Regions from separate parts of the Rhizobium sp. AB2/73 genome, predicted to be linked through region 1. Evidence: predicted binding sites of a transcription regulator. Region 1 holds the regulator's gene; each other region holds the start of a gene.
What was found. The regulator PhoB, encoded in region 1, activates phosphate uptake and scavenging genes when phosphate is short. The targets are predictions, from matches to a motif close to TGTCATNNANCTGTCAT.
Positions count from the first base shown of each region.

Region 2: I8E17_RS30780 (Orn/Lys/Arg decarboxylase N-terminal domain-containing protein) is a predicted target of PhoB. The motif match lies at 2,838-2,854, and genes of this name have one in related genera.
Region 3: I8E17_RS26910 (DUF47 family protein) is a predicted target of PhoB. The motif match lies at 8,034-8,050, and genes of this name have one in related genera.

Region 1 is NZ_CP067071.1:125,982-136,025, reverse strand. Features, by position in the region: gene apaG (Co2+/Mg2+ efflux protein ApaG) at 436-828, shown strand; gene I8E17_RS00695 (Hsp33 family molecular chaperone) at 847-1,836, opposite strand; gene argF (ornithine carbamoyltransferase) at 1,885-2,802, opposite strand; gene I8E17_RS00685 (aspartate aminotransferase family protein) at 2,972-4,171, opposite strand; gene I8E17_RS00680 (GcrA family cell cycle regulator) at 4,597-5,124, shown strand; gene phoB (phosphate regulon transcriptional regulator PhoB) at 5,315-5,998, opposite strand; gene phoU (phosphate signaling complex protein PhoU) at 6,030-6,743, opposite strand; gene pstB (phosphate ABC transporter ATP-binding protein PstB) at 6,795-7,610, opposite strand; gene pstA (phosphate ABC transporter permease PstA) at 7,626-8,927, opposite strand; gene pstC (phosphate ABC transporter permease subunit PstC) at 8,957-10,044, opposite strand, start outside.
Region 2 is NZ_CP067073.1:1,011,685-1,021,728, reverse strand. Features, by position in the region: gene I8E17_RS30790 (adenine deaminase C-terminal domain-containing protein) at 1-1,332, shown strand, start outside; gene I8E17_RS30785 (NCS2 family permease) at 1,449-2,732, shown strand; gene I8E17_RS30780 (Orn/Lys/Arg decarboxylase N-terminal domain-containing protein) at 2,899-5,256, shown strand; gene I8E17_RS30775 (GNAT family N-acetyltransferase) at 5,279-5,839, shown strand; gene I8E17_RS30770 (hypothetical protein) at 5,869-6,192, opposite strand; gene dinB (DNA polymerase IV) at 6,576-7,673, shown strand; gene I8E17_RS30760 (pyridoxal 5'-phosphate synthase) at 7,766-8,410, opposite strand; gene I8E17_RS30755 (class I SAM-dependent methyltransferase) at 8,421-9,197, opposite strand; gene I8E17_RS30750 (LysR family transcriptional regulator) at 9,370-10,044, shown strand, end outside.
Region 3 is NZ_CP067073.1:207,551-217,594, reverse strand. Features, by position in the region: gene I8E17_RS26955 (formate/nitrite transporter family protein) at 134-967, shown strand; gene I8E17_RS26950 (ATP-binding protein) at 1,149-2,729, shown strand; gene I8E17_RS26945 (response regulator transcription factor) at 2,722-3,378, shown strand; gene I8E17_RS26940 (response regulator) at 3,456-3,824, shown strand; gene I8E17_RS26935 (hypothetical protein) at 4,071-4,238, shown strand; gene I8E17_RS26930 (oxalate decarboxylase family bicupin) at 4,332-5,579, shown strand; gene I8E17_RS26925 (hypothetical protein) at 6,355-6,648, shown strand; gene I8E17_RS26920 (NUDIX hydrolase) at 6,816-7,331, opposite strand; partial or broken gene I8E17_RS26915 (substrate-binding domain-containing protein) at 7,362-7,685, opposite strand; gene I8E17_RS26910 (DUF47 family protein) at 8,113-8,778, shown strand; gene I8E17_RS26905 (inorganic phosphate transporter) at 8,778-9,782, shown strand; gene I8E17_RS26900 (hypothetical protein) at 9,815-10,000, opposite strand; gene I8E17_RS26895 (hypothetical protein) at 10,037-10,044, opposite strand, start outside.

The sequences.
Region 1 (10,044 bases):
TTCCCTCAGCGGAACATAAAGGAGGGACAATGGGTTATATGGCCGAGAGGTTTTGATAACTAGCGATCAGATGTGACGTCCACTCCCTGAAGTGCACCAGCAATTGCGGCAAGCGTATCCCCACTCCATAAGCTCCATCGGCGGCATTATGGTAGACAAGACTAAATGACGAGCGAAACGAGATACTTTGAGAAGAAAGGACTAACCTTCTTCATTCGCGGTAATAGCTGAATTTCAGAATGATCCGCATCCCTGAGCGAGATTTCATCACGCCGTTCCTTGACGGAGCGGGCCGGTTATAGGATACCGCTAGATATCCTGCTCTTGGCGGGAGTGGTGAAAAGCGGATAATGTGCCGCGAATGTGGAAATGCTGAAGCGGCAGTGAGGCTTGAAGGAGCGCTCGACGTTTCAGGGCAGTGGCAAGGTATCAGGCATGTATCGCGCCCTAACACGCGACATCGAAGTGGTTGTAGAGCCGTTTTACCTGGAGGAGCAATCCGATCCGGATGATGATCGCTATGTCTGGGGATACCGCATCGTCATCTCCAACCATTCGAAGAAAGCCGTGAAGCTGGTGACGCGCTATTGGCACATTACCGACATGAACGGCATCGTGGATGAGGTGACGGGACCCGGCGTGGTCGGTGAGCAGCCGCATCTGAAGCCCGGCGATACCTATGAATATTCCTCGGGCTGCCCGCTGGATACACCGTCAGGCATGATGTTCGGCCATTACCAGATGGAAACGGACGACGGGGAGCAATTCCATGTCAAGATCCCCGCCTTCTCTCTCGATACGCCAAACCTGCTGCGCACGCTGAACTGAGCTGCTCCGCGTACAGCGTCAGGCTGCCTCTATCTCCGACACTTCGAACCGATAGGTGGTCGAGCAGAACTCGCAGGTCACGGCGATCTCGCCATCGTCCTGGCTGGCCTCGATCTCCTCGGCCGTGAAACCCTTCAACACGCCCTTCAGCTTGTCGCGCGAGCACGAACAGCGGTCATAAACGGCCTTCGGTTCATAGACGCGTACGCCACGCTCGTGGAACAGGCGATAGAGAAGGCGCTCGGTGCCAACCTGCGGATCCGTCAACTCATCGGCATCGATGGTTTCCACCAGGCTGCGTGCCTCCGCCCAGGCATCGTCCTCGACATGATCGCGCACACCGGTATCGCCGTCACCGCCATGCAGGTCCGGCTGACGCATACGCTCGGGCGCTTCGGGCAGGAATTGCGCGATCAGGCCACCGGCACGCCAGCGGTGACGCGGCTTGCCGTTCTCATCACGGTCGAAAAGTTCTGCAGCTCCCAGACGCACGCGCGTCGGGATCTGTTCAGACTGGCGGAAATAGGTGCCGGCAATCTCCTCGAGCGACGCGCCGTCAAGCGCGACAATGCCCTGATAGGGCTGGCTGAAACGTCCCTGATCGATGGTGAAGGCGAGCACGCCCTTGCCGAGCAGCTGCTCCGGCTCGGTCCGGCCTTCGGCGACTGCCTTTGCCAGCGCTTCTTCGTCGAAACGGGCATAGGCGCGAACATTTTCCGGCGTCGTGAAATCGGCAACCAGAAGGTCTACGGGACCGTCGCCCTTGGTCTGCACGGTGAACTTGCCTTCGAATTTCAACGACGTGCCGAGCAGGACGGTCAGGACGATGGCCTCGGCCAGAAGACGTGCAACCGGCGTCGGATAATCATGCCGGGCAAGGATCGCGTCCAGCAGCGGACCGAGCTGTACGGCACGGCCGCGCACGTCCAGACCTTCCACCTGGAAGGGAACCACATGATCGTCACCGGCGAAATCAAACTGACCCAGCGTTGCGGCATTTTCGGCCATTGCTTTACTCCTACTGCGCCCGCGTCCTTGAGACGCGGTTTAATATCTTCAGATCGCGCCCAGGCACCAAGCAAGAATCGACTTTTGCGCATGAAGGCGGTTTTCCGCCTCATCGAAGACAACGGATTGCGGGCCATCGATCACCTCGTCCGTCACCTCCTCCCCGCGATGGGCGGGCAGGCAATGCATGAACAAAGCGTCTTTGCCGGCCTGTGCCATCAAAGCCTTGTTGACCTGATAGGGCTGGAAGACGTTGTGACCGCGTGCCCGGTGCTCCTGATTCATGGAAACCCAGGTATCGGTTACCACGCAATCGGCGCCGGCGACCGCACGGTCAGCATCATGCGAGAGCATGATTTCGGCGCCCTCGTTGCGGGCCCAGTTCAGATAGTGATCCTTCGGCTCAGAACCAAGGGGCACCGCCATATTCATGCGATAGCCGAAGCGCGCGGCCCCTTCGATCAGCGAATGCAGCACGTTGTTGCCGTCGCCCGTCCAGGCGAGCGTCTTGCCCTTGATGGGGCCTCGATGCTCCTCGAAGGTCATGATATCCGCCATGATCTGGCAGGGATGCGTATCGTCGGTCAGCGCATTGATGACCGGAACCGTCGCATGTTCGGCCAGCTCCAGCAAACGCGAATGATCGGTCGTGCGGATCATGATGGCGTCGACGTAGCGCGACAGCACCTTGGCCGTATCGCCGATTGTTTCGGCGCGGCCAAGCTGCATTTCGGTGCCGGAGAGGAACAGCGTCTCGCCGCCCAGCTGTCGCATGCCGACATCGAAGGAAACGCGGGTTCGGGTGGACGGCTTCTCGAAGATCATCGCCAGCATCTTGCCGGCGAGCGGCTTGTCGGCAGTGCCGGCCTTCTGCGCGCTCTTTCGCACGATCGCGTCATCGATGATGTTGCGCAGATCGGCAGCCGGAACGGCAGAGAGGTCGAGAAAGTGTTTCGGAGAAGCCATGTCCTTACCTGTGCTCCAGAAAAAACAATAACGCCCGCGTGGGGCGCGCATAAGCCCTTAAATCGGCATCGATTTATGGAAAGCTTATGCGATTCCTAAATGTTACCGCGTCCTTTGCACGTCGCCTCGACGCGCGGCGCAGTAATCGCCCCGTCAGCGGGCGTTGAACTCAAGCCGATTTCTTGGTGCGAGCTGCGCGCGCACGCTCGGCGGCACGCTCCAGGCGGGCAAGACCTTCGCGTGCTTCTTCGGCGGTGACGACCAGTGGCGGCAGCAGGCGGATGACGTTGTCGCCGGCCGGCACGCCAAGCAAATGCTCGGCGCGGATCGCCTGCAGCAGCTCCGCCTGCGGAATCGCCGCCTTGATGCCGAGCATCAGACCTTCACCGCGAACGTCCTCGATGATGTCAGGAAAACGATCCTTGAGCGAGGCGAGCCCCTGGCGGAAGACCAGCGAGACATCGCGCACATGCTGCAGGAAGCCTTCGGCAAGCACGATATCGAGAACGGCATTTCCGACCGCCATGGCAAGCGGATTGCCGCCATAGGTCGAGCCGTGCGTACCCGCCTTCATGCCTGAGGCGGCTTCCGCGGTCGCAAGGCATGCACCGAGCGGGAAACCGCCGCCGATGCCCTTGGCGACAGCCATGATATCAGGCTTGATGCCGGCCCATTCATAGGCGAAAAGCTTGCCAGTGCGACCGACGCCACACTGTACTTCGTCGAGGATCAGCAGCAGGCCGTGTTCGTCGCAGATCTCACGCAGCCCGCGCAGGAATTCGTTGGTGGCCGGACGGATGCCGCCCTCGCCCTGGACCGGCTCGATCAGGATTCCGGCCGTCGCATCCGTGATGGCGGCACGCACGGCATCGAGATCACCGAACTGCACTTGGTCAAAACCCGGTGCCTTAGGCCCGAAGCCCTCGATATACTTCTCCTGGCCGCCGGCGGCGATGGTCGCGATGGTGCGGCCGTGGAAGGCGCCCTCGAAGGTGATGATGTGGAACTTCTCGGGATGCCCCTTGGCGAATTGATAACGCCGCGCCGTCTTGATGGCGCATTCCAGCGCCTCGGCGCCCGAATTGGTGAAGAATACCTTGTCGGCGAAGGTCGCCTCCGTCAGCCGCTTCGACAGCTTCTCCTGACCGGGCACCTCATAAAGATTGGAGAGATGCCAGACCTTGTCGGCCTGTGCCTTCAGCTCGGCGACAAGATGAGGATGGGCGTGACCGAGCGAGTTGACCGCGACGCCGGCGGCGAAATCGAGATAGCGTTCACCACTTTCGGTCACCAGCCAGACGCCTTCACCTCGCTCGAACCGCAGGGGAGCGCGCATGTAGGTGTCATAAAGCGGCGTGGTCTCGGCCATGGCCATATCTCCTCGATCACAACTTTAAGGACCGATCGCTTCCATTTGATGAAACGGGTCCGAAAAAATCAAAAATGCCGCCTTGCGGCGGCCCGGGCACTATTGATGTTTTGCACCGCGATGTCAACAAAACTGGCATTTTGGCAGGTGCGAGATAGCGCTTGCGGGCAAAAGAGATAGGTTCGGCGGCGCCTATTGCAGAAATGCCACGCCTGGGCAGCAAGTTGGGGAAAACCTCGAAATCGATTCCTCAAGATTCTCGCGACTCTTGTCACGGAGTCAGCCTCACACTAGGTTAAAAAGCAATTGCTAGACTGCATGCGGCGGAACTAGTCACCACAATTTTAGAGCGTTTCGCGCCTCGTTCCCATGCGAGGCAATGGTGAGGGATTCTGCCATCGGAAACGCGACAGCGGAGACAGGGCATGAATTGGACAGACGAACGCGTCGAGAAGCTGAAAAAGCTATGGTCCGAAGGATTGAGCGCCAGCCAGATTGCTGCGCAGCTCGGTGGCGTGAGCCGTAATGCCGTCATCGGCAAGGTGCACCGCCTGAACCTTCCTGGCCGAGCGAAGGCAGGCGGCACGGCAACTGCGGCGCGTACGCCAAAGCGCAGTGCCGCGGCTCCTCGCGCAACGACCTACGGCTCGCGCGTCGCTACCCGCACCGTGGTCGCCCGCCAGCAGGGCGCAACCATGCTGAAGGAAGAGATCGAGATCGATTCCGTCAATGAAATTCAGTATCGCCCGGCATCGAACGTCGTCGTTCCGATCTCCCGCCGCCTCGGCCTGACGGAGCTGACGGAACGCACCTGCAAATGGCCGGTCGGGGACCCGCTGAAGGACGACTTCCACTTCTGCGGCAATGACAGCCCGGATTCGTCGCCCTACTGCACCTATCATCAGCGCATGGCCTACCAGCCGGTGCATGACCGCCGTCGCAACAACGGCTGAAAATTCCAGCAAGACAAAGAGAAACGGGCCCCTCGAGGCCCGTTTTTCTATTTCCGCCGCTCCTGCATAATTTCTTAAATCGGAATCGATTTAAGGGAAAATTATGCAGCATTTTAAGATGTTACAGCGACCTTAACGCGTCTTGAAAGACGCGTGGCGCTGTAATGGTAACACCCGAGCGGCAAGCCGCTCAGGCTTCCATGGAATAGCCCGCGCCGCGAACGGTACGGATGACATCCTGCATATTGGAGAAATTGAGCGCCTTGCGCAGACGGCCGACATGGACGTCGACAGTGCGTTCATCGACGTAGATATCGTGCCCCCATACGCCATCGAGCAGCTGCGAACGCGAGAAGACGCGGCCTGGCGAGGACATCAGGAACTCCAGCAGGCGGAATTCCGTCGGCCCCAACCGCACTTCACGGCTCTTGCGATGGACGCGATGGGTTTCGCGGTCCAGCTCGATATCGCCGCAACGCAGCACCGTGGAGAGAACCTCCGGACGGGCGCGCCGCAGCATCGCCTTGACGCGGGCCATCAGCTCCGGCGTCGAGAACGGCTTGACGACGTAATCGTCCGCGCCGGTCGAAAGCCCGCGCACGCGCTCGCTTTCCTCGCCGCGGGCCGTCAGCATGATGATCGGCAAGCGCTCCGTCTCCGGCCGCATACGCAGCCGGCGGCAGAGCTCGATGCCGGACACGCCGGGGAGCATCCAGTCGAGGATCAGGAGATCGGGAATGCGCTCCTGGAGACGCAGCTCGGCCTCATCGCCTCTGAGGATCGTGTCGACCTCGAAGCCTTCGGCCTCAAGATTGTAGCGCAGCAGAACGCTGAGCGCTTCCTCGTCTTCTACAACAGCAACTCTCGGAACCATGCGCCTATGGTCTCCTTTCTTCGCTTCCAGATTATTCCGTCACTGCGCCGACGGTGTTGGCGGTATCGTCCTTCGGGCGCTCGCCTTCCGGCTGAGCACCGGTCGCCATGTAATAGATCGTCTCGGCGATATTGGTGGCATGGTCGCCGATGCGCTCGATGTTCTTGGCGCAGAAGAGAAGATGCGTGCAGGTGGTGATGTTGCGCGGATCTTCCATCATGTAAGTGAGCATCTCGCGGAAGAGCGAGGTGTACATGGCGTCGATTTCCTCGTCACGTTCACGGATCGACACGGCCTTATCGGGCGAGCGGGTCGCGTAGACATCGAGAACTTCCTTGAGCTGGCTTAGCGCCAGTTCGGAGAGATGCTCGATGCCGCGGGCGAGACGGCGGGGAACGCCGGTGCCCTGCACGGCGATAACGCGCTTTGCGGTGTTCTTGCCGAGGTCGCCGACGCGCTCCAGATCGGAGGCGATGCGGATCGAGCCCATGATTTCGCGCAGGTCCGCTGCCATCGGCTGGCGGCGAGCGATGGTGACGATCGCCTTGTCGCCAACTTCGCGCTCGGCATGGTCAAGAACGACGTCGTCGGAGATGACCTTCTGGGCCAGGGCCGCGTCGCTGTTGACTAGCGCGCGTACGCTGTCGCTAACCATCTGCTCGGCCAGGCCGCCCATTTCGGCAATGCGGCGCGTCAGGAACTTCAGGTCTTCGTCATAGGCTGAGAGAATGTGAGTGGAGACCATTTTTCTATCCTCAAGGTGAACTGTGTGAAAGGAGCCGCGCGCCTGCCATCATCAACCAAAACGGCCCATGATGTAATCCTGCGTGCGGAAATCGTCGGGGTTGGTGAACATCTTATCGGTGTCGTTCTCCTCGACCAGGTGGCCGAGATGGAACATTGCGGTACGCTGCGAGACGCGGGCGGCCTGCTGCATGGAATGCGTCACGATGACGATGGTGAAATTCTCCCGAAGCTCGTGGATGAGATCCTCGACCTTGGCGGTTGCGATCGGATCGAGCGCCGAGCACGGCTCGTCCATCAGGATCACCTCCGGGCTGACCGCGACGGCGCGCGCGATGCAGAGGCGCTGCTGCTGGCCGCCCGAAAGGCTCGTGCCGGCATCGTGGAGCCGATCCTTCACCTCACCCCAGAGACCGGCCTTCTGCAGACTGGTTTCGACGATATGCTCGAGATCGGCCTTTGAGCGATGCAGGCCATGGATGCGCGGGCCGTAGGCGACGTTCTCGTAGATCGACTTCGGAAACGGGTTGGGCTTCTGGAAGACCATGCCGACGCGGGCGCGCAATTCCACCACGTCGATGCTGTCGTCGTAGACATCCTGATCGTCGAGCGTGATCTTGCCGGTGACGCGGCAGGTCTCGATCGTATCGTTCATGCGGTTGAGGCAGCGCAGGAAGGTGGACTTGCCGCAGCCGGAAGGGCCGATCAGGGCCGTGACCGTATTGGCGCGGATCTTCAGATTGACGTCGAAGAGCGCCCGCTTGTCGCCGTAGAACACAGAAACGTCCTGGCCGATCATCTTGTAAGGGATCGTCGTCATCTTCTTGGCCAAGGCTTTTTCGCTGGCAGCTTCCGTCATCATGTTCATTTCATGCGCCCTCCCTTACCAGCGCCGCTCGAAGCGGCGGCGCAACAAGATGGCGCCGATGTTCATCGCGACGAGGAAGAAGAGAAGGACGATGATGGCGCCGGACGTCCTTTCGACAAACGCCCGCTCGGCTTCGCTCGCCCACATGTAGATCTGCACCGGCAACGCCGTCGAAGGATCGAGCGGCGATGCCGGATAGTTGGCGACAAAGGCGACCATGCCGATCAGAAGCAGCGGCGCGGTCTCGCCGAGCGCATGGGCAAGCCCGAGGATCGTGCCCGTCAGAATGCCGGGCATCGCAAGCGGCAGAACATGATGGAAGACCATCTGCATGCGCGATGCGCCAAGACCGAGCGCCGCGCTGCGGATCGACGGCGGCACGGCACGCAAGGCGGAGCGCGTGGCGATGATGATCATCGGCAGCGTCATCAGGCTCAGTACAAGGCCGCCGACCAGCGATGCCGAGCGCGGCAGCCCCATCATGTTGATGAAGACCGAGAGACCCAGCAGGCCATAGACGATCGAGGGGACGGCAGCGAGATTGTTGATGTTGACCTCGATCAGATCCGTCAGCCGGTTCTTCGGTGCGAACTCTTCCAGATAGATCGAGGCAGCAACGCCGACCGGCAAGGCAAGTACGAGAACGGTCAGCATCAGGTAGAGCGAGCCGATCAGCGCGACACCAAGCCCGGCCGCTTCGGGGCGGCTCGAATTGCCCGACAGAAAGAGACCGCTGTTGAAGGCCTTGTGAAGCGCGCCGCTTTCGCTGAGTTGCTTCATCCATGCGACCTGGCGGTCGGAAATCTTGCGATCCTTCTCGCTGACGGTCAGATCGATCTGCCCCTTGTTGGCGGAATCGATGTTGGCGCTGGCCAGGAATGTGACGTTCTGTGTCGTCCCGATGATCGAGGGGTTGGCAACGACTCTGTCGCGCAACACGATCCTGGCGCTGTCCGACACCATCGCCATCGCCTCGCGCGCAAGCGTGCGATTGGCCGGATCGATGCCAAGCGCTTTCACCAGCGCATCGCGCACCAGCACGGGGTAATTGGCAACGATCAGCACCTTCGGATCGTTCATGCGCTTACCCGTCGGGTCGATTACCTTCTCGGTAAATTCGATCGGCAAGTTGATCGAAGTCTGGACAAAGGCGGTATAGCCTGTGCGGACCACGGTCGAGACCAGGATGATAAGGAAGACGAGACCGAAGATGACGGCGGTCATCCCATAGGCGCGAAAGCGACGCTCGGCGGCATAACGCCGCTTAATGCCGATATCTCGGTGCACAGACGCACCCGGCGTCAGACCGCGCGGCATGTTGAGCTGAGAGGAAGATACGGCGTTGCTCATTCGTATTGCTCCCTGTATCGACGGACGATGTAGAGCGCATAGACGTTGAGGCACAGCGTCAGGCAGAACAGCGTGATGCCGAGGGCGAAGGCGACGAGCGTCTGCGGCGAAGTGAACTCCAGATCGCCGGTCAGCTGATTGACGATCTTCACCGTGACCGTCGTCATCGGTTCGAAGGGATCGAGCTGCATGCGCGCGGCAACGCCTGCAGCCAGTACCACGATCATGGTTTCGCCGATCGCCCGCGACGCGGTCATCAGCAGCGCGCCGACGATGCCCGGAAGGGCGGCCGGCAGGAGCACGCGCTTGACCGTTTCCGACCGCGTGGCGCCAAGCCCGAGCGAGCCGTCGCGCAGCGAGCGCGGCACAGCCATGATGATATCGTCCGACAGCGACGAAACGTAAGGGATGAGCATCACGCCCATGACAAAGCCGGCCGTCAAAACGCTCTGCGCCTCGATGAAGCTTCTGTAGTTTCCGGTCATCAGCCCGTCGATCTCGGCGGAGATATCGCGCAGGAAGGGGCCGACTGTGACAAGAGCGAAGAAGCCGTAGACGATTGTCGGAATGCCGGCCAGAACCTCCAGCATCGGCTTGGCAATGGAGCGGACGCGAGCCGAGGCATATTCGGCCATGTAGATCGCGGCAAACAGGCCGATAGGTACGGCAAAGAGCATGGCGACGAAGCCGATATAGACCGTGCCCGCCAGGAGCGGGATCAGACCGAAAGTGCCCGAGGTCTGCGCGCCCGCGCCGGTGAAGCGCGGGTCCCAGACAGCACCGAAGAAGAACTCGCTGGCCGGCACCATGCTGAAGAAACGCGCCGCTTCCGAAAGCATGGAAACGACAATGCCGACCGTTGTCAGCACCGCGATGGAGGAGGCAACGATCAGGGCTCCGAGGATGACCTGCTCGACCCGGTTGCGGGCGCGAAAACGCGGCGCAATCGCGCGAAGGCCATGGGCCGCGCAAAGCAACGACAGGACGATCGCCGCCGCCGCCATGACCATGCGGCTCAATTCGCGCATGCCATTATATCTATTCGCGGCCTCGATCATGTAGCCCGTGGGGCGCACGGCAAGTG
Region 2 (10,044 bases), on a different replicon from region 1:
GTCCCCTCGGCACCTGGCCTTGAGCTTGCCGGAGCGGAATTCCGCTCAGGCGAAATGACAACCATGCTGAGTTGGCCGGAGATTTCCGGTGTCGCCGAAGTGATGAACATGCGAGGGGTCCTTGAGCGCAGCGAGCCGATGCGCGGCATCCTCGATGCCGGACTTGCGAGCGGCAAGCGCGTCTGCGGCCATGCCCGCGGCCTCGAAGGCGCGGAACTGCAGGCCTTTGTTGCCGCAGGCATCCAATCCGATCACGAGCTCACCTCGGGCGAGGACTTGCTGGCGAAATTGCGGGCTGGCCTTACCATCGAGTTGCGCGGCTCCCATGACTATGTTCTGCCTGACGTCGTCGGCGTGCTGAAAAAGCTGCCGCATCTGCCGCAAACGCTGACGATCTGCACCGATGACGTCTTCCCCGACGACCTCGTGAATGAGGGAGCGATGTCATCCGTTCTCAGACGCCTGATCGGCTATGGAATGAAGCCGATCGATGCCATCCGCGCCGCCACGCTCAACGCCGCCATGTGGCTGAACCGCCATGATCTGGGATTGGTGGCACCCGGCCGCCGCGCTGACATCGTCATCCTCTCCGATCTCGAAAAGATTACGGTTGACCGCGTCTTTGCATCGGGACGCGAGGTCGCAGGAAGCGGCAGCCTCGTTGGAGCCAGCGAGTACACGCCCTCGGATGCCTATCGCGGCACCGTAAAGGTCGAAAGGCTTTCCGCCACGGATTTCGAGATCAAGCTGCCGGGCATGACTGATGCTCGCGTCAACACGATTGTCAGCCCACGATTCACGAAATGGGGAGAGGCAATCGTCAAGGTCGAAAATGACAAGCTCGTTCTGCCTGACAATATGCTGCTGATGGCTGTTATTCACCGCCACGGAAGAAAAGAGTCGACACCCGTCATCGGCATCCTGGAAGACTGGGGCCATTGGCGTGGTGCTTTGGCGACGACGATATCGCATGACAGCCATAATCTCACCGCCTTCGGCCGCGACCCCACGGATATGGCTGCGGCGGCCAATGCCGTCATCGACGCCGGCGGCGGCATGGCGACGGCGGCCGATGGCGAGGTGACGGCGGTGCTTCCCCTGCCCGTCTGCGGCTTGCTGTCGGATGCGCCCGCAAAGGAGGTGGCCGACGATTTTGCCAGGCTGCGCGCCGCGGCCGATGCGATAGCTGACTGGATGCCGCCCATTCGCACCTTCAAGGCGGTCGTCGGAGCAAGCCTTGCCTGTAACCCCGGCCCGCATGTCACCGATCTCGGGCTGACCGACGGAACCACCCAGGACATCAGACCGCTTCTGGCTGCAAGCCAAAACTGAGGTCACCAGCCAAACGGCGGTATTTGCCGACTTAGGAGATATAGCCAATGACCTCAACTACGAATGTCGGGCAGTCGGGTGATACGTCAGAGCCGCGGTGGAAGACCTACTTTCGCATGGGCGAGCGTAAGACCAACACGAAGACGGAAATCATTGCCGGGATGACGTCCTTCCTGGCAGCGGCCTATCTCCTCGTCGTGATCCCTTCCCTGCTTTCCGCCGGTGGCATCGACCGCGCCGCCGCAACGACGGCAACGATCCTCGTCATCATCGGCGCGACCCTGTTCATGGCGTTTTATGCCAATATGCCCTTCGTGGTGGGGCCGGGCATTGGCGGCTCGGTTCTGGTGGGGCCGACGATGGCAGCCGTGGAGCATATTCCCTGGCAGACTGGCCTTGCCATCTCCTTCTGGTCGAGTGTCGTCTTCGTTCTGCTGACCGTCCTCGGTGTACGCCAGGTCATCGCCCGCATGGTTCCGGCCCAGATCAAGCTCGGACTGGGCGCGGCGATCGGATTGTTCATCGCGCTTCTCGGCTTCAAGAATGCAGGTCTCGTCGATGTCAACGCCAAGAGCCACGCGCTCATGCTCGGTTCGTTCAACTCGGGACAGGCGATCATCGCCGTCTTCGGCATCTTCCTCGCCGTCTTCCTGCGCGGGCGCAAAGTGCCGGGACCAATCCTCTGGGCGATCCTGGGGAGCACACTGCTCGGCATTCCGCTCGGCGTGACCAAGGTGCCCGCCGCATTCTTCGGAGCGCCGCACGGCATCTCTGAGATCGGCCTTCAGCTCGATTTCCTTGGTGCGCTGAAGATCGAATATTTCCCCTATCTCTTCGCCTTCTTCGCATCCGAATTCTTCTCGACCCTGGGCACGACGCTCGCCGTCGGCGCCAAGGCCGGCCTGGTCGATGAAGAAGGCAACATGGCGGACCTGGGCAAGCCGTTCCTCGTCGATTCGATTGCCGCCACCATCAGTCCGCTGCTCGGCATTCCCTCCGCCACGGCGCTCGTCGAGAGCGCGACAGGCGCGGAAGCCGGCGGACGCACCGGTTTTGCTTCACTTGCAACCGCAGCCCTTTTCGCGCTCACTTTGCTTTTTACGCCGATCGCGCTGATGATCCCGGCGGCCGCCACGGCACCCGCCCTGATCCTCGTCGGCATGTCGATGTTCAGCGCGCTGAAGCGTGTCGACCTGGAGAATTTCTCCGACGGTCTCTCCGCCCTGATGATGGTCCTTCTGACCCTGGTCTCCAACAGCTTTGGAACCGGCATCGCCGGAGGACTGCTGTTCTACGTCATCGTCAAGGTCTTATCGGGAGAAGCAAGGCAGGTGTCCATCGGCATGTATCTTCTCGCCATCCCGCTTGCCTATTATTTCTGGACCGTGGCCGCTCACTGAGCGGCCACAAATCCATAAGTTGCGCACCCGCGATCCGGCATGAAACGGCGGGCCGGCGACGTGACCGGCGGTGGCCATCAATACGGTTTGGAACGTCCTCTATTCTGTCACATCCATGTCATGAAATGCGCCGACACCTCATCCCAGATCAAGAGCGGGTATCGACATGGATTATTTCAGACGTTTCAACTTTCTGTTCGCGACGCCAACCTTCGACAATGAGGACCTGGAAGGCGCCCGCTATAATCAGATCGTCGAGGAGATCGAACGCTCAGGTTTCGAGGTGGTGCGCGCGCGCAATCTCGAAGATGCCGAGATCGCCGTGCAGACCGACGCGGCGATCGGCTGCATGCTAGTGGACTGGGGCAAGAAGGGCCTCGAAGGCAAGACGGCCGCCCTCATCAACCTCATGCGCCGGCGCGGCCTGGAATTCCCGATCATCCTCCTGATCCGCCGCAAGCGCTTCGAGGATGTGCCGGTCGAGGTCCTCGATTTCATCGACGGTTACGTCTTCCTCTCCGAGGAAACGCCCGCCTTCATCGCGAAAAGCCTCATCAGCCGGCTCAAGCAATATGCCGAAACCCTGAAGACGCCGTTCTTCGGCGCGCTGGTCGATTATGCCGAGGAGGGCAATCACCTCTGGACCTGCCCCGGGCACAATGGCGGCATCTTCTACAGCCGCAGCCCCATCGGCCGGGTCTTCATGGAGCATCTCGGCGAAGCGGTGTTCCGCGACGACCTCGACAACTCCGTGCTCGATCTCGGCGACCTTCTGACCCACGAGGGACCGGCTCTCGCCGCGCAGAAGGAGGCGGCCAAGATCTTCGGCGCCGAAAAGACCTATTTCGTGCTGAACGGCACCTCCACGTCCAACAAGGTCGCGCTCTCGGCCCTCGTCACCGACGGCGATCTCGTGCTGTTCGATCGCAACAACCACAAGGCCGCCCATCACGGCGCCCTGATGATCTCGGGCGGCATTCCGATCTACCTGCCGACCAGACGCAATCTCTATGGCCTGATCGGTCCCATGGATTTCGCCACCATGGACGAGGACGCGCTGCGCGAGCGTATCCGCACCCATCCGCTGGTAAAAGATCCGGAAGCCTACAAGAAGCCGCGTCCGTTCCGCGTCGCGGTCGTGGAGCAATGCACCTATGACGGCACCATCCACAATGCCGAGATGATCCTCAAGCGCATCGGACATCTGTGCGACTACATCCTCTTCGACGAGGCATGGGCGGGCTTCATGAAGTTTCACCCGCTTTATGCCGGGCGCTTTGCCATGGGCCTTTCGGACCTCGGCCCCGATGCGCCCGGGATCATCGCCACGCAATCGACCCACAAGCAACTCGCAAGCTTCTCGCAGGCCTCGCAGATCCACATGAAGGATAGGCACATCACCGGCCAGAAACGCCGCGTGGAACATCGTCGCTTCAACGAAAGCTTCATGCAGCACGCCTCGACCTCGCCCTTCTATCCGTTGTTTGCCTCGCTCGACGTCGGCGCGCAGATGATGAAGGGCCGTTCGGGCGAAGTGCTTTGGGACGACACGATCCGCCTCGGCATCGAACTGCGCAAGAAAATCCGCGCCGTACGGCGTGAATTCGAGGAGAAGGAGCATCGTCCCGAACGCCGCTGGTTCTTCGAGCCCTTCGTGCCGGATCGGGTCGCGATTCCTGATGTGGCAAGCCCCGGCGCTGTGCACGATGTGCCTTGGGAGAGCGTCGCGACCGATCAGCTCGCCACCAATCCCGCCTTCTGGCACCTGACACCCGATGCGGCATGGCATGGCTTTTCCGGCATGGAGCCGGGTTTCGCCATGACCGACCCGAACAAGCTCACCCTGCTTACCCCCGGCTTTGATCGAGCAAGTGGAAAATATACGGAACACGGCATTCCAGCGCCTATCGTTGCGCAATATCTGCGCGAAAACCGGATCGTCGCGGAAAAGAACGACCTCAATTCGCTGCTCTTCCTGCTCACACCCGGTGTCGAAGCCAGCAAGGCCGGCACCCTGATCAGCGGCCTTGTCGCCTTTAAAAAGCTTCATGACGACAACGCGCTGCTGGAAGAGGCCATTCCGGAATTCTACCGCCGCCGCCCCGGTCGCTATGCGGGCGTGCGCCTGCGGGATCTTTGCGCTGACATGCACAATTTCTTCCGCCAGGCCGATGTGAGCGCCCTGCAGACGAAGCAGTTTTCCGCCGAACACCTGCCGCCGATCGCCATGTCGCCGCACGATGCCGCGCGCTGCCTGGTGCGCAACGATGTCGACTATCTGCCGATCGACGCCATTGCCGGCCGCATCGCGACCACACCCTTCGTCGTCTATCCCCCGGGGATTGCGACCATCGTGCCCGGCGAGCGCCTGACCGAACAGGCAAAGCCCATGATCGACTATCTCAAGATGTTCGAAACCTGCTTCAACACCTTCCCCGGCTTCGAGGTGGAGATCCAAGGCCTCTATCGCGAGGTCGATGCATCCGGCAAGATCCGCCTCTATACCTACGTTGTCGCGGAATAGGCTTGGAAATTCAGGTTCGGACATGAAGCAGGATAAAACAATCATCGTTCGCCCATCCCGGGAGAGCGACGTCGATGCCATGCTGGCTATCTATCGCCGCCATATTCACCGCGGAGTCGAAGCCGGTGTCGATGATGGCGATACGCCGCAGCCGGATGATCTGCGCGAACGGCGCAAGAATTTGAAGGACCGCCGCTTCCCGCATGTCGTTGCGATCGAGGGTGAGAAGGTCGTCGGCTATGCCTATGTGGTGCTTTTTCGCAAGCGCCCCGCCTATCGTTATACCGTCAAGCATTCGATCTATGTGCATCACGACCATGTCGGCCAGGGTGTCGGAAGCCTGCTCATGCGCGGACTGATCGACGCCTGCGCGGCGGCCGGCTTCCGGCAGATGATCGGCTATATCGACGCGGACAACGTCGCTTCGCTCGCCTTGCACGAACGCTTCGGCTTTATTCGGGTCGGTCTGCTGCCGGCTGTTGCCTATCGCTACGGCCGCTGGGCCGATACCGTAATGGTCCAGCGCTCGCTCGGTCCCGGCTCCACCACGCAGCCGCCTCCACCGCCGCTCTCCACCCGCTGAAGCAGAGCCGCTTATTGGCTGCCGCGCGCTTAGGCCGGATGCTGCGTTTGAGCTGGCCTGAAGCCCAAGACGAAATTCACAACCTTCGACGAGGACATTTCGCAGGGCTTGAGGGAGAGGTTTGCTCCGGAGAGCATGTACAGATTAAAGCTGACGACATCGGTCCCGCCAAGCTCTTCGCCATAGAGCCAGATCCGTTTCCCGTCGGCCGATCGCTTGACCGTCACACCCCAGGGGCGACCTTGAAAATGCCCCTCCGAATAGCCGTCAGGCAGCTTCGCGAGCGCATGTTCGAAGCCCGACAATTCAGCGGGCAGCAGTTGCGGCGCGCCGTCGATCATGGTGCCAGGCATTCGTCACATATGCCGCAGCCGTCTTCGTCCATCTTCCTTGCCGACCGCAGCCTGCGGCAGCACAGACATGCGGTGCCATCGGCTCGGGACTCCTCGTCATGCTCGGGCGGGAGGATCTCCATAAGCAGGTCGGAAAGCGGATCGGTGGCGATTTGGCCCATCTTGAGGCTCCGTATTGGGGGACGGACAAGAGATAAGAAGCCTTGCGCGCATCTCAAGGTAGCGTTTGCGGCATGCCTGGCATGCGGCAATTTCCTCACCTCTTCCTAGCAAGACAACCGAGCCGGTTTGATATCGTCATCGAGGATGATATGTTCCGCATTTGTTTCAGCTTCCGCAATAACGGACCGCTCTGAAGCTACTGTGTAATGACCGAGACCGCCATGAACGACACCAGCTCGACCACTGTCCGGAAGATCATCCATGTCGATATGGATGCATTCTATGCATCGGTCGAGCAGCGGGACAATCCGGAGCTGCGCGGCAAGCCGCTTGCGGTCGGCGGGTCGGCTGCACGCGGCGTCGTGGCGGCCGCAAGCTACGAGGCCCGCGCCTTCGGCGTTCATTCGGCGATGCCTTCGGTTACCGCAAAACGCAAATGTCCGGACCTGATTTTCGTGCCGCCGCGCTTTGATGTCTACAGGGCGGTGTCGCAGCAGATCCGCGAGATCTTTGCCGAATATACTTCGATGATCGAGCCGTTGTCGCTCGACGAAGCCTACCTCGACGTCACCCAGAACCACAAGGGCATGGAAATCGCCACCGAGATCGCGCTGGAGATCCGGGCCAAGATCAAGCAGGTCACCGGCCTCAATGCTTCGGCCGGCATTTCCTACAATAAGTTCCTCGCCAAAATGGCAAGCGACCTCAACAAGCCGAACGGCCAGGCTGTCATTACACCAAGGAATGGCCCGGCCTTCGTCGAAACGCTTCCCGTCAAGAAATTCCACGGCGTCGGGCCGGCGACCGCCGAGCGGATGCATAAATATGGCATCGAAACCGGGCTGGATCTGAAATCGAAATCGCTCGCCTTCCTGCAGGAGCATTTTGGAAAGGCAGGCCCTTATTTCTACGGTATCGCCCGCGGCATCGACGAGCGCCAGGTAAAGCCGGACCGGGTTCGCAAATCCATAGGCGCGGAAGACACATTCGTTGAGGATATCGACCATCTAGAGCTGGCAACGGCGGAACTGCGGCCGCTTGCGCAGAAGGTTTGGCGCTACTGCGAAGCAGGCGGTTTCAACGCCAAGACGGTGACCGTGAAGATCAAATATTCGGACTTTACCCAGGCGACACGCAGTCGGACAAGCTCCTCGCCGATCGCAGACGTCGGCGCTGTCCTCGAGACAGCGTCGGCGCTTCTGGCAAGCGTCTACCCGTTTGCGCGGCCGATCCGGCTGCTCGGTATCACGCTTTCGTCTTTGACGAACGAAAAGGCCGACGATGGGAGCTTACAGCCCCAGCTCGATCTCGGCATCTGAGGGATGCTGATCCTCAGCGGTCACAGTGGCGGTCTAATCTTTCCACCGAAAGCAACGGAAACGGACAACCGCGGCCATCAAAGCGAAAATCATCAAGGCCAGAGCCGCTCCTTCAGCCAGCGCGCCTTTTCACGCCGATATCGCAAGCGATGGTGGCGGCGCTCTGAATCGCCCTGCCAGAATTCGACCTCATGCGGCATGACGATGAAAAGCGCCCAATCTGCAGCGACAAGATCGGGCTCGTCCCGCAACCGCCGATGCTGCAGTGCCAATGCATCATCGAGCTCCTGCGACGAACCCAGAACCTCGCTCTGCCGCTCGGTCAGGGCAATGGCCTTGGCGCCCGGCGCGCGTCCACGGAAATCGGCATGGCACTCATGCGCCTCGGCCTGAAACGCCATGCCGCGCAATCGCACCTGCCGCCCGAGCCGCGGCCAATAGAAGGTGAGTGACACAGAGGGATTGGCGGCAATCTGCCGGCCCTTCGGCCCCCTGCCTGATGTTGCGAAGTGCCAGCCACGCTGGTCGAGGTTCTTCAGGATGAGAACACGAGCATCCGGTGCGCCATTCTCGTCGATCGTGGAAAGCACCATTGCATGCGGCTCCTTGATATCAGCCTCGATGGCATCGCGCAGCCAGTCGGAAAACAGGTCTCGCGGATTGTCAGGTGTCAGATCCGCCTCGAACGAGGGAAACGGTCCGGCCAAGGACTTGAGTATACGCAATTCGTCTCTCACGGCGCTCTCCTCATGGTCTGGCGATAATGAGACGCAGCGAGCCTTCGAAGAATGGCTGCGTGCGGAGGGCGCCATAACGACGATCCCAGGATCCGTCGGTGAGATCGCGGCCGAGCTCGGCGACAAAACGCTCGCCAACGGAGGCATCGACAAAGCTCCATGCCGAATTGGCAAGCCGCGCGCCAGGATCAAGCATTCGCTCCGGCCTGCCATAATAGGCCTCGCCGAAACCATCGACGCAATTCAGCGGGATCGGCACCGCCTTGATCTCCACATTGCCGCCGAGTGCGGTCGCGATCCTATCCATCTCCGGATAACGTCGTGCCTCGACCGCAATCATTTCAGGCCCATAGGTGTGTAGCCACGACCGTTCCAGCAGATGCGGATCGCAGCTCAACACCAGGACAGGGCCGCGGGTAACGCGCCGCATCTCGGCAAGCCCTCGGTCGAGATCAGACCATTGATGCACCGTGAAGGTCGCCATTGCCGCATCGAAACTCCGGTCGGCAAAAGGAAGATGTTCCGCCGTTCCGTCGATCGCGACCGGGAGATGCGCCGGCCGTTGGGCGCGCATGGACGCAGACGGCTCGACGGCCGTCACCTGCCGGTCGACCGGCTCATAGGAGCCTGCGCCGGCACCGACATTCAACACGGTTTTCGCATCGCCGAGAGCGGCGCGGATCAATTCGGCTATATGGGGGTCCGGCTGACGATAATTGGTATAGCCCGATCCGATCACGCCGTAATTCGCATCGCCCGCACTGCCGTCCTGATATCTGCCTTGCACTTCATGTCTCCATTGCTTCGTCGGACAAGGCTTCGCCGGACGTGAAAATGCCATTGCATCGTCGCGTCGTTGTTCGATGAATACGATGTCCATTTCTCTCGGCATCAAAAAACATGTTATTTTCTCGGAAGAAAAACGATATGTTCGAACAGCCAATGTTCGGAAAATGCACATGACTAGACGATTGCCCTCCCTGAATGCGCTGCGCGCCTTCGAAGCGGCCGGCCGGCTCGGCCGCATGACGCTTGCGGCAGACGAGCTCAATGTGACGCACAGCGCCGTCAGCAGGCAGATTCAGCATCTGGAGGAGGCACTTGGCGTTCACTTGTTCGAAGGACCGAAAAACCGGCTGAGATTGACTGAAGGCGGGATGACCCTGTTGACCGGCCTGACGGGCGCATTCGACCAGATGGATCTATCGGTGCGAGCCGTAGCCGATACGGAAGACGGTCAGCTCGACGTCTCCTGCCCCGGCACCTTTACGATGCGCTGGCTCATTCCCCGCCTCTATCGGTTTCAGGCGAAATACCCCAACATAGAAGTGCGCCTGTCCGCCTCTTCAAAGCCCGTCGATTTCAGCCGCGACGGCTTCGATGTGGCGATCCGGGTCGGAAGCGCGCCATGGCCGTCTGGCGCCGATGTGATTTTCCTGTTTCCGGAGCAAACCGGCGCGGTGCTCGCGCCATCGCTCTTTGACGCGTCGACACCAGAGTTCGATGGCCTTCCCCAGCTTCATACGCGCACAAGGCTGCGCGCATGGGGCGACTGGCTTGCCCGATCGGAAAGATCGGTCGCAACGGGACCGCGCGTCGAATACGAGCATTTCTACTTCATGCTGGAGGCTGCG
Region 3 (10,044 bases), on a different replicon from region 1:
TGGTCGCCGGAGTGTTACTGAGCTTGTCCACCCTAGACCTAAGTATGATTCAGCTCGGCTGCGTGCAGGTCTAGTTTCCTGCATCGGCAAGCCAAGCGCACGGGTCGATCCGGGCAGGATGCGAGGGTTCATCATGTACGAGGATACCATTGTCAACTTCGCCGAGTCCGGCGAACACAAAGCACTTCTCGTGCGCAGGCAGTTCCTTGCCTTCCTCGTCGGGGCGGCGATGGCCGGCGCCTATATCGGGTTCGGTGACATCCTCATGTTCACAGCCGGCGCGCATGCGGATGCGGCCTGGGCGCATTTAATCATGGGCGCGGTCTTCTCATCTGCCCTGACGATCGTGGTGTTCGCCGGTTCCGAGCTCTTTACCGGAACGGCCATGTACATGCCGCTCGCCGTGCTGACGCGGCGTGCAGGTCTTTCGGACATGCTCCTCGTCTGGTGCGCCGCCTGGATCGGCAACCTGATCGGCGCGGCGATCCTTGCAGGGCTATTCCACATGGCGGGTGGCGGCGTGCTGCTGGGCGATGGAAGTCAGGAATTCTTTTCGGTCGTCTCGGCGAAGATGTCGGCAAGCGGGCTTGAGCTGCTTGCTCGCGGTATCCTGTGCAACTGGCTGGTCTGCCTGGCGATCTGGATGGCGGGGCGCACCGACAATGCGGCCGCGAAAATCATGCTGATCTTCTGGCCGATCACGATTTTCGTTGCGGCTGGATATGAGCACTCCGTCGCGAACATGTTCACCTTCGCTATGGCTTTGATGGGTGATCATCCCGCGAACATCACTCTTGGCGGCGCGGTTCACAATCTGGTCTGGGTCACGCTCGGCAATCTGATCGGCGGTTCGATCTTCATGGGCTTGGGTTACTGGGTCCAGTTCCAAAGCAGCGGCCATGTTTCATTCGCGCCGGCTCCCGCGGCTATCCGGGCGGAGGTTTCGGCCAAGCGGAACCAAAAGTGAGCACCGCCAAGCCAATCAACTCGACAGCACAAGCCACAGCCGACTGATTGAAAGCTTTCCGGCTAGACGATAACTTGCCATCAACGTTATCGTCGCTTCCACTCAGCCGGACCACACCTATGTACGAGTTAAGTGGTGTCAGTAGTAGGATATGCTTGCGGCCAACCAGGCTGAGGGAACTATGTCCATAGCGCCGTTATTGCTTCGTGCCCGCGATCCAGGCCAGGGCCACAACCTCGCCTTCGGCATCGTTGCGATCACCCTTGCTGCCATTATCTTTTACATCGATACCTATACCGACATCGAGGGCGCGATTGCGGTCCTCTATGTCGTCAGCATGTTGCTTGCCGCTCAATCGATGACGCGCATTGGCCTACTTATCATCGCAGCAGGATGCGCCGCTCTCACGCTTCTCTCCTATGCCATGACGCATGGCGAGGAAGCAGATTTTCAGGAGACGCTTCGTCTGTTCGGGGCGCTCGCTGCATTGTCCGTGACGACGTTGTTGCTCCTGAAAACTGAGACAGCGCGTCTCAATCTGCTTTCAACTCATTCTGCACTCTCGGAAAGCGAGGCAAGATATCGCTCGATTTTCGATCGCACGCGCGTTGCGCTCTGGGAGCGCGATTTTTCGAAGCTGCGAAGCTATCTGATGGACGTCAGGGCACAGGGCGTTGTCGACATCAAGGCTTACGCGCGAGTCAACCCGACCCTGATCGATCATTGTGGCAGTCTCATCAAGGCGGTGGCGGCAAACCAGGCCGCGGGCGAATTGCTGGGTGCAAAATCCTCCGGCACAGGGATTCCACAGCGGGCCCTTATTACCGGCCAGGAGAAGTTCCTTGATATGCTTCAGGCGATCATGGATGGCGACGGAACTTTCGAAGACAAGGTCGAGGTGCAAACCGACGAGGGGGAGAACAAGCTCGTGCTGCTGAGCATTAGCCTCCCGGAGGACCCTGCCGCCTTCGGCCGTGTCGTCGTCAGCATGGTCGATATCACACAGCGCGAATTGGCCCTGAGGGCCCGGGCCGAGGCCCAGGCGGAATTAACCAAAGCATCGAAAGCCGCGATCGCTGGCGCGATGTCGGCCTCGCTTGCTCACGAGCTCAACCAGCCGCTCGGCGCGATCGTGATCAATGCGCAGACGCTATTGAGATGGCTCGACCGCGAACCGCCGGATCTCCCCGCCGTGCGACGCTCGGCCGAAAGAATGATCCGCGACGGCCAGCGGGCAAGCGAGTTGATCCACAATGCGCGCCGTGTGCTTTCTTCGTCAAACAACGATCTGGAGAGCATCGATTTGAGCAGTCTGATTGACGAAACTCTAGCTTTGATGGAGCATGAGCTTCAGCAGAGCAAGACGGCCGTGCTTGTCGACTGCAGCCCTCATATCCCCGCCGTAGTGACAGTGAAAATCGAATTGCAGCAGGTATTGATCAATCTCATCACGAATGCCATTCAGGCAATGGATGAAGCCGGATGCCACGAACGGAGCGTCAAGATAACTGTGGCTCGGCCGGACACCGAGCATGTCTGCATTATCGTGCGCGACACCGGGCCTGGGATCGGCGACGATGTGAAGAGCAAACTCTTCGCGCCATTCTTCACCACCAAGGCGACCGGCATGGGTATGGGCCTTTCGATTTGCCGCAGCACGCTGGAGGCTCGCGGCGGAAGCCTCGATGGAGCCAATCACCCTGAAGGCGGTGCCGTTTTCGAAATGCGCCTGCCGATGAGGCCGGAGACCGAGCATGCCTGACCAGCGCAAGTTACAAAGGGAACCGTCCGAACCCGTGGTCTTTATCGTCGATGACGATCTATCGATGCGAGAAGCCCTTGTGGATCTTTTCCGATCGATGAAGTTCGATGCGCAGGCGTTTGAGAGCGCGGCAGCGCTCATGGAAGTGGCCAGCTTCAATCGCCCCGGCTGCATTGTCCTTGATGTCCGGCTGCCTGGCCTCAGCGGACTGGATTTTCAAACGCAGCTGGAGCGCCTTGGCTGCAAGATGCCCATCGTGTTCATGACCGGATTCGGAGACATACCGATGAGTGTGCGGGCGATGAAGGCCGGCGCCGTCGATTTTCTGACCAAGCCTTTCAAGGATCAGGACATCTTGGATGCGGTGGCGGCGGCGATGGAACGCGACGCCGCACGCCGGCGCCAACATGCGCAGAGCGAAGCCATCGCCTTGCTTGCGGAACATCTGACGCCACGCGAACGCGAGGTCATGAAGGCTGTGGTCACGGGGTTGATGAACAAACAGATCGCCCACGAGCTTGGCATCAGCGAGGTCACGGTTAAACTGCACCGCGGCAATGTCATGCGGAAGATGGAAGTCCGCTCGGTTGCCGAGCTCGTCAGGAAAGCCGAAATCCTGGGCGAAAGCATACGGCCACCTGTCTCTTAGTATGATATCATTCAGGCAAGCTTGGGCCCATAAAGCTCACCATGATCGCCGGAATGCAGTCAGAAAGGGTCGCTTCGTTGCCGCCGACACCTACCATAGCCATCGTCGACGACGACGACACCATCCGAGAAGCGATGGATGACCTGGTCAAATCCTGTGGTTACGAAAGCCGCTTATTCGCGTCGGCCGAGGAGTTTCTCGCCTTCGAACCGCGTTCGGCAATCGACTGCATGCTCGTCGATGTGAAGATGTCTGGCCTTAGCGGAATCGAGCTGCAGGCTGAATTGAACAGGCGCTCAGACCGGCCGCCCATGATCTTCGTCACCTCCTACAAGGATGAGCGGACACGAAAAAGAGCCATGAACGGCGGCGCCGTTGCAGTCCTCGGCAAACCGGTCGATGTCGAAAGACTCATCGGATGCCTCGAGTCCGCACTCGGCCATTGACGGCCGGAAGGCAATCGAAAGGCGACCTGCCCTCTTCGGACTGATCCGGCCCCTTGCAATCATCCATCTGCTGATCGTGTCGACGCGTCACCGTGCTAGCGCGGAGGCTGACCAGCGCGCGTCGATATCTTGTATTCGCTGATAGGCATATACCTTTTGCGAGACCTGGCTAGACCTAGGTATAGATGTGCGGTTGCCCCTGCGGTTGTAGCCTCTTGTCATCATATTCGTCGACAGGAGGAGACGATGTCCGGACTTGAAGCGAAGCATGCCGTCTTGGCCCTTCTTGGGAACGGTGTCACCGGCTCGACTTCGATCAATCTCGAAAACGCCATTGCTCCGATGCGCCGTTCGCCCCGGGTCGCAGTGGCGATCCCTCGTATTCGTATTGGCGTCTACGCCGTCGGCAAGTGACGCCCTAGCAGCCGTCAGGCACTCGCTCTTCGAAGCAATAGCTCAAGCCTCGGCGGACTATCACCATCCATTCACGTCAAGGGAGTAATAGCAATGGAATCTCTATCGAGACGCTCGGTCCTTGCCCTCGGAGCCATGGGAAGCGCGGCGCTTGCGGCCGGTGCCGCCCAGGCGGCCACCTTCGGCAATCCCGATCAGCCAGCCGAGGGCGCGATCAATGCAAATCCGGCTAGCCTTTCGGATCCCGGTCCGAGGAACCCGGCACTCGGCGAACAGTTCCCCTCGTTCCAGAGCCCTCCGGCAACCGATATCGGCGACATGCAGCTCTTCTGGGGATCCTTCAACAACGCCGCCAAGCGTATCCAGAACGGCGGATGGGCTCGTCAGCTCACCAAGGCCGATTTCGCCATCTCGGAAGCCGTGTCGGGCGTCAACATGCGTCTTGGCCCAGGCGGCGTTCGCGAACTGCACTGGCACCGCGCGGCCGAATGGGCGATCATGACCAACGGAAGCTGCCGCATCACCGTTCTCGACGCACAAGGCCGCGCCTATGTGCAGGATGTGGGAGTGGGCGACCTCTGGTATTTCCCTGCCGGCTTTCCGCACTCATTGCAGGGGCTCGGTCCTGACGGCTGCGAATTCGTGATCGTCTTCGACCAGGGTGATCAGTCCGAATACAACACGCTGCTTGTGACGGACTGGTTTGCGCATACGCCGCCGGAATTGCTTGCCAAGAACTTCGGCGTCCCGCAAGATACCTTCAAGAACATCCCGCTGCAGGATCTATGGATCTTCCAGGGCAAGGAACCCGGCCCGCTTTCCGCCGATCAGGATGCCGTTGCCTCGGGCGGCCTGCCGCCCTACCCCTTCACCTACAGGCTGACCGCTTCAGCACCGGTGAAGCAGAACGCTTCCGGCATTCTCCAACTTGCCGACAGCAGTGTCTTCAAAGTCTCCAAGACGATCGCCGCTGCCATCGAGACGATCAAGCCCGGCGGCGTGCGCGAAATGCATTGGCATCCGAATGCCGACGAATGGCAATATTGGATCAAGGGCGAAGGCCGCATGACGGTTTTCGATGCTGGTCCGCGCAGCCAGACCGCCGATTTCCGGCCGGGTGATGTCGGCTACGTCAAGAAGAGCCAGGGGCACGTGATCGAGAATACCGGCAAGACGGATCTGCAATTTGTCGCCGTCTTCAAGGTGCCGGAATATCAGGAAATCGGCCTGTCGTCCTGGCTGGCCCATACGCCGCCGGCGCTCGTCGCACAACATCTGAATGTCAGCCTCGCCGACATTGCAAAGTTCCCCGCCGATCAACCGGGCATCATGCCGCGCTAACACCCGAGTGGTCGCGGCGCAATCAGGCGCCGCGACAGCTTTTCCATTATGCCTTCCCGACGGGAGCGGGAAAAAAGATTCTGTCGCAAATCGGTATTGCGCGTGCGGATGGGAGCCATGCACCGGGGCTCAAGCAGCGCGCACGCTTGCCGAATATTCATTACAGGCCCGCGCCAGATCGCAGGCTTCGCCGGTGTCGCCGAAATAAACGCCCGGCGCTGATAGCGAAAGGACCGCGGACTGGTGTCGTTGTCGTCCATTACAGTTAAGGACCGGTCCGAATCCATTTGGGAAGTGGAGCACCGCGACTTTGGAAATGCCGCGACGTTCCATCGCGGCAGCGAAGGCCGGCGGCACCAAATGTTGATGAATGTCGATGCGTCCGTGTTTTCGATCAGGGTCAGTGCAGCCTGAAGGGTGACTTCCTGGTGGCGCTCTGGTTCCAAGAGGTCATCAAGCTCACCCGAAATCCGTCGCTGGGATAGCCGTTTCGATTTCGGCGTGCTTAGACGAAAAGGAATGAGGTCTCATCTTGGAAATCGGCTGAGGTGCTCATGGATAATTTTCCAGTTGCCGTCCTCGTTCCGCAAGGCCGCTGTAGCACGACCTTACCCTCAAGGCGCTTACCGGCGACATCCGCCTTTCAGCGAAATCCATGGATGCCGCTGAAAGGCGGATGATCTGCTCGACAGCAATCCAGCGCATGTGCCATGCACATTTGGTTCCAAAGTATCGATGGGATATCTAGCGGCGACGGTCACTGGATGGAGGATATATGTTCAAAGCGGTCTCTGACAGCGCTGCTGCCGCCGATGGAGGATCACTGGCATTGTTTGTGGAACGACTTGATGGAGAATTGGAACAATTCGTCATCAATCGTTCCTTCGCTTCGCGTGGGACACCCGCCTATAACAAGGTTTCATCGAACCTTCGGTCTCTCTCCGCAGACAATTGCCGGGCAGTCGCTGCCGCTCTTGAACCTCTCTTGGCAATAACCCCATCGATTCATCCATTGGCGGATTTCATCGAAACGCTTAAGAGACAGTCCAAAGAAACAATCCAAGACTGAGAACGAAGTGATTGAGGTGACTGCAGGCCGGCGCGGAGGCTGAGGCAGTGTCCACGAACCTGAACTATAGAAATTGTTCAGGTAGGCTGCGGGCGAGAACATTCCGAAGTCTGTGTGATCAGATGTCGGCCAGGACCTGTGGTCCTGAAGATTTTGATTTTCAACGTTTATTTTCGCTGAGGCCTAAAGTTGATGAGCAGAGATTTGAGCTCAATTTCACGTACTCGTCTAGCCGCCTCGTCGAGGCTGACCCAATCGATCCGCCGCTGGCCTCGCTCCTTGAACTCATTCCGGATCTCTTTCACTTCCACTTGAAACAGGTCAACGACGCATGGCACGACTTTTCCGTCGTCAAGTTCCTTCAGATAGGTATATCGCCCGATCGGCGCTCTTCTCACCTTGCCGCGAACACCAGCTTCCTCCCAGGCTTCGATGGCGGCTGCCTCGTGAGGCTCCTTGCCTTTCATGGGCCAACCTTTCGGCACGATCCAGCGCCCGCTTTCACGCGAGGTAATCACCAGAACTTCGATCTCGTCACCGCCCTCCTTGTAGCGAAAACAAAGCGCGCCATATTGGTTTCGAAACGCACTGGAAAACAGCTGTTCCGGCGTGCGTGCCAGCTGTTGCAGCAGGTGCTTTGATTTGGGGAATGTTGGCTTGCCGCTGTCTTTTTTTGATGTCATGTCATTCAACTTATCAGCCTATCCAGCGCCCTATACTCCTCTAACCGAGCTTCCCCACGCCAATTCGGCGTGCAATGTTACGGAATGGCCTTCGAGCCTGTCCGATGACGGGCTCTCGCCCAGCCATGTCACAGCCTGCCGTGCGATTGCCACCACGGGCTGAGCAAAGGTCGTCAAGTCATAGAACGAGCATGAGGCCTGTTCAATATCGTCAAAGCCGACGACGCAGAGCTGATCCGGGATCGAAAGCAAAAACTGGTGCCGCGCCGCGTCCATGAGGCCGCAAGTCAGCAGATCGGCTGCACAAAACACCGCGTCCGGTCGTTCGCTTCGGATCAGCAGCGACCTTCATAGGCTCGCCTTCGATGAATCTTCTGAAACCTGCCGAAACAGCACAATTGCGCTTTCGCCTGACAGCCGCCTTGGCGGCGCCGACATGACGGTCGGCGTCCGGCCCAAGGATCTTCACCTGGCCGGCGGCGCGATCGATGCGGCTTTCAGCGCGAAAATGCGCATCCAGGCGATGGAGCTCGTCGGGGCGGAGAGCTACGTCTACGCACTCTGGCGGACAAACCATCCTCTTTCGAATTTCGGGGCGGTCTCGGATCGCAATGCACACCGAATGCGTGGTTACCGCTTCCAGGGGAGCCTGTATTTCTTCGACGGTCAACGGGAACAGATTAGACCGCGCAGTTCAAATCTTGTGATGAGGCTGTCAGAGAGCGTCGTTTTGCGGATGTCTCGGCTTTCCATGTCGGGCCTCGTCATTTATGACGGATTTATGACAACGCCGTTTGGAGTGCGGAAAGTGAACTGGTTTCGTAGACTGATGCCGAGAGAAGACCGTTTTTTTGATCTTTTCTCTCGACATTCGCGCGCGATCGTCAGCGCGGCGGAAGCTCTGAACGAATTGCTGGCTGGCAAAAACACGGAGCAGCACTGCCAGCGCATCGTAGAGCTCGAGAACGAGGCTGATGACATCACGCGCGAAGTTCTGCTTGCCACTCGGCGCAGTTTCATCACGCCCTTTGACCGTGGCGACATCAAGGATCTCATCATGTCAATGGACGATGCAATCGACATGATGCACAAGACGGTCAAGACGATCCGGCTATTCGAACAGGACAGCTTTGATCCCGGTATGCAGGAAATGGGCAAGGCGATCGTCGAGGCTGCAAAACTGGTAGCCGAGGCAATCCCTCTCCTCGATCGCATGAGTGCCAATTCTTCTCGCCTCAGCGCGCTCACCGAAGAGGTCGTAAAGGTCGAGGGCCGCTCCGATGAGCTACATGATCAAGGTCTAAAAGATCTCTTTCGCCGGTATGGCGGCACCAATCCAATGGCGTACATCATCGGCAGCGAGATCTTTGGTGAATTGGAGAAGGTCGTCGACCGTTTCGAGGATGTCGCCAATGAAATCAGCGGCATCGTAATCGAGAACGTCTGATGGAGGCCACTCTCGCTTTCCCATTGCTGGTGGGGCTCATCGCGGTGGCATTGTTCTTCGATTTTTTGAATGGGCTGCACGATGCCGCCAATTCAATTGCCACCATCGTCTCGACCCGGGTCCTGCGACCGCAATATGCCGTGTTATGGGCCGCATTCTTCAATTTCATCGCTTTCCTGTTCTTCGGGCTCCACGTCGCCGAAACCCTCGGCACCGGCATTATCGATCCCAACATCGTCACGCCACAGGTCATCTTCGCCGCCCTGATGGGGGCGATCATATGGAATATCGTGACCTGGGTACTGGGCATCCCATCAAGCTCATCGCATGCTCTGGTCGGTGGCCTCGTCGGTGCCGGCGTGGCGAAGATCGGCATGGATGCCATTGTTTGGTCCGGCCTGCTGAAGACGGCCGGTGCCATCGTCATGTCGCCACTGCTTGGCTTTGTGCTCGCGCTCTTCCTCGTGCTATGCGTGACATGGATATTCGTTCGCCAGACGCCTTTCGCCGTCGACAGCACCTTCCGCGTCCTGCAATTCGTCTCCGCTTCTCTCTACTCCCTCGGCCATGGCGGAAATGACGCCCAGAAGACCATGGGCATCATCGCCGTACTGCTCTACTCCCAAGGTCATACCGGAGCGGAGTTCCACGTACCCCTGTGGGTGGTGTTATCCTGTCAGTCCGCGATGGCGCTCGGGACACTGTTTGGCGGTTGGCGGATCGTGCACACGATGGGCTCGAAGATCACCAGGCTCAATCCAATGCAGGGATTTTGCGCTGAGACCGGTGGCGCGTTGACCTTGTTCGCCGCGACATGGCTTGGCATCCCGGTCTCGACGACCCATACGATCACGGGCGCAATCGTCGGTGTCGGTGCCGCACGGCGGATCTCGGCCGTTCGATGGGGATTGGCGAGCAATATCGTCGTCGCATGGATAATAACCCTGCCCGCGGCAGCTGCTATCTCGGCAATAGCCTACTGGATCACGCGCTGGGTGGGATAGACCCGCCAAGCCCTATTGCGCAACCGCGAGGCTCAGTCCCCTTGCCCGCCAGTATCGTCCTTCTGCTTGCTTTTCTTGGAAGACGGCTTCTCTCCCTCTTTCATGGCCGGTGGGATTGCCGGCCTTTCCACCGCACCGGTCGCGCCCTCGGTCTCCTCATATTTCCCCGGTCGCGAGCGAGGGGGATCCGCCGTCTCTTCATGCTTCCGCTTCGTCATGACAGCCTTTCCCACGTGATCATCCGCCGGACGGAACTATTTCC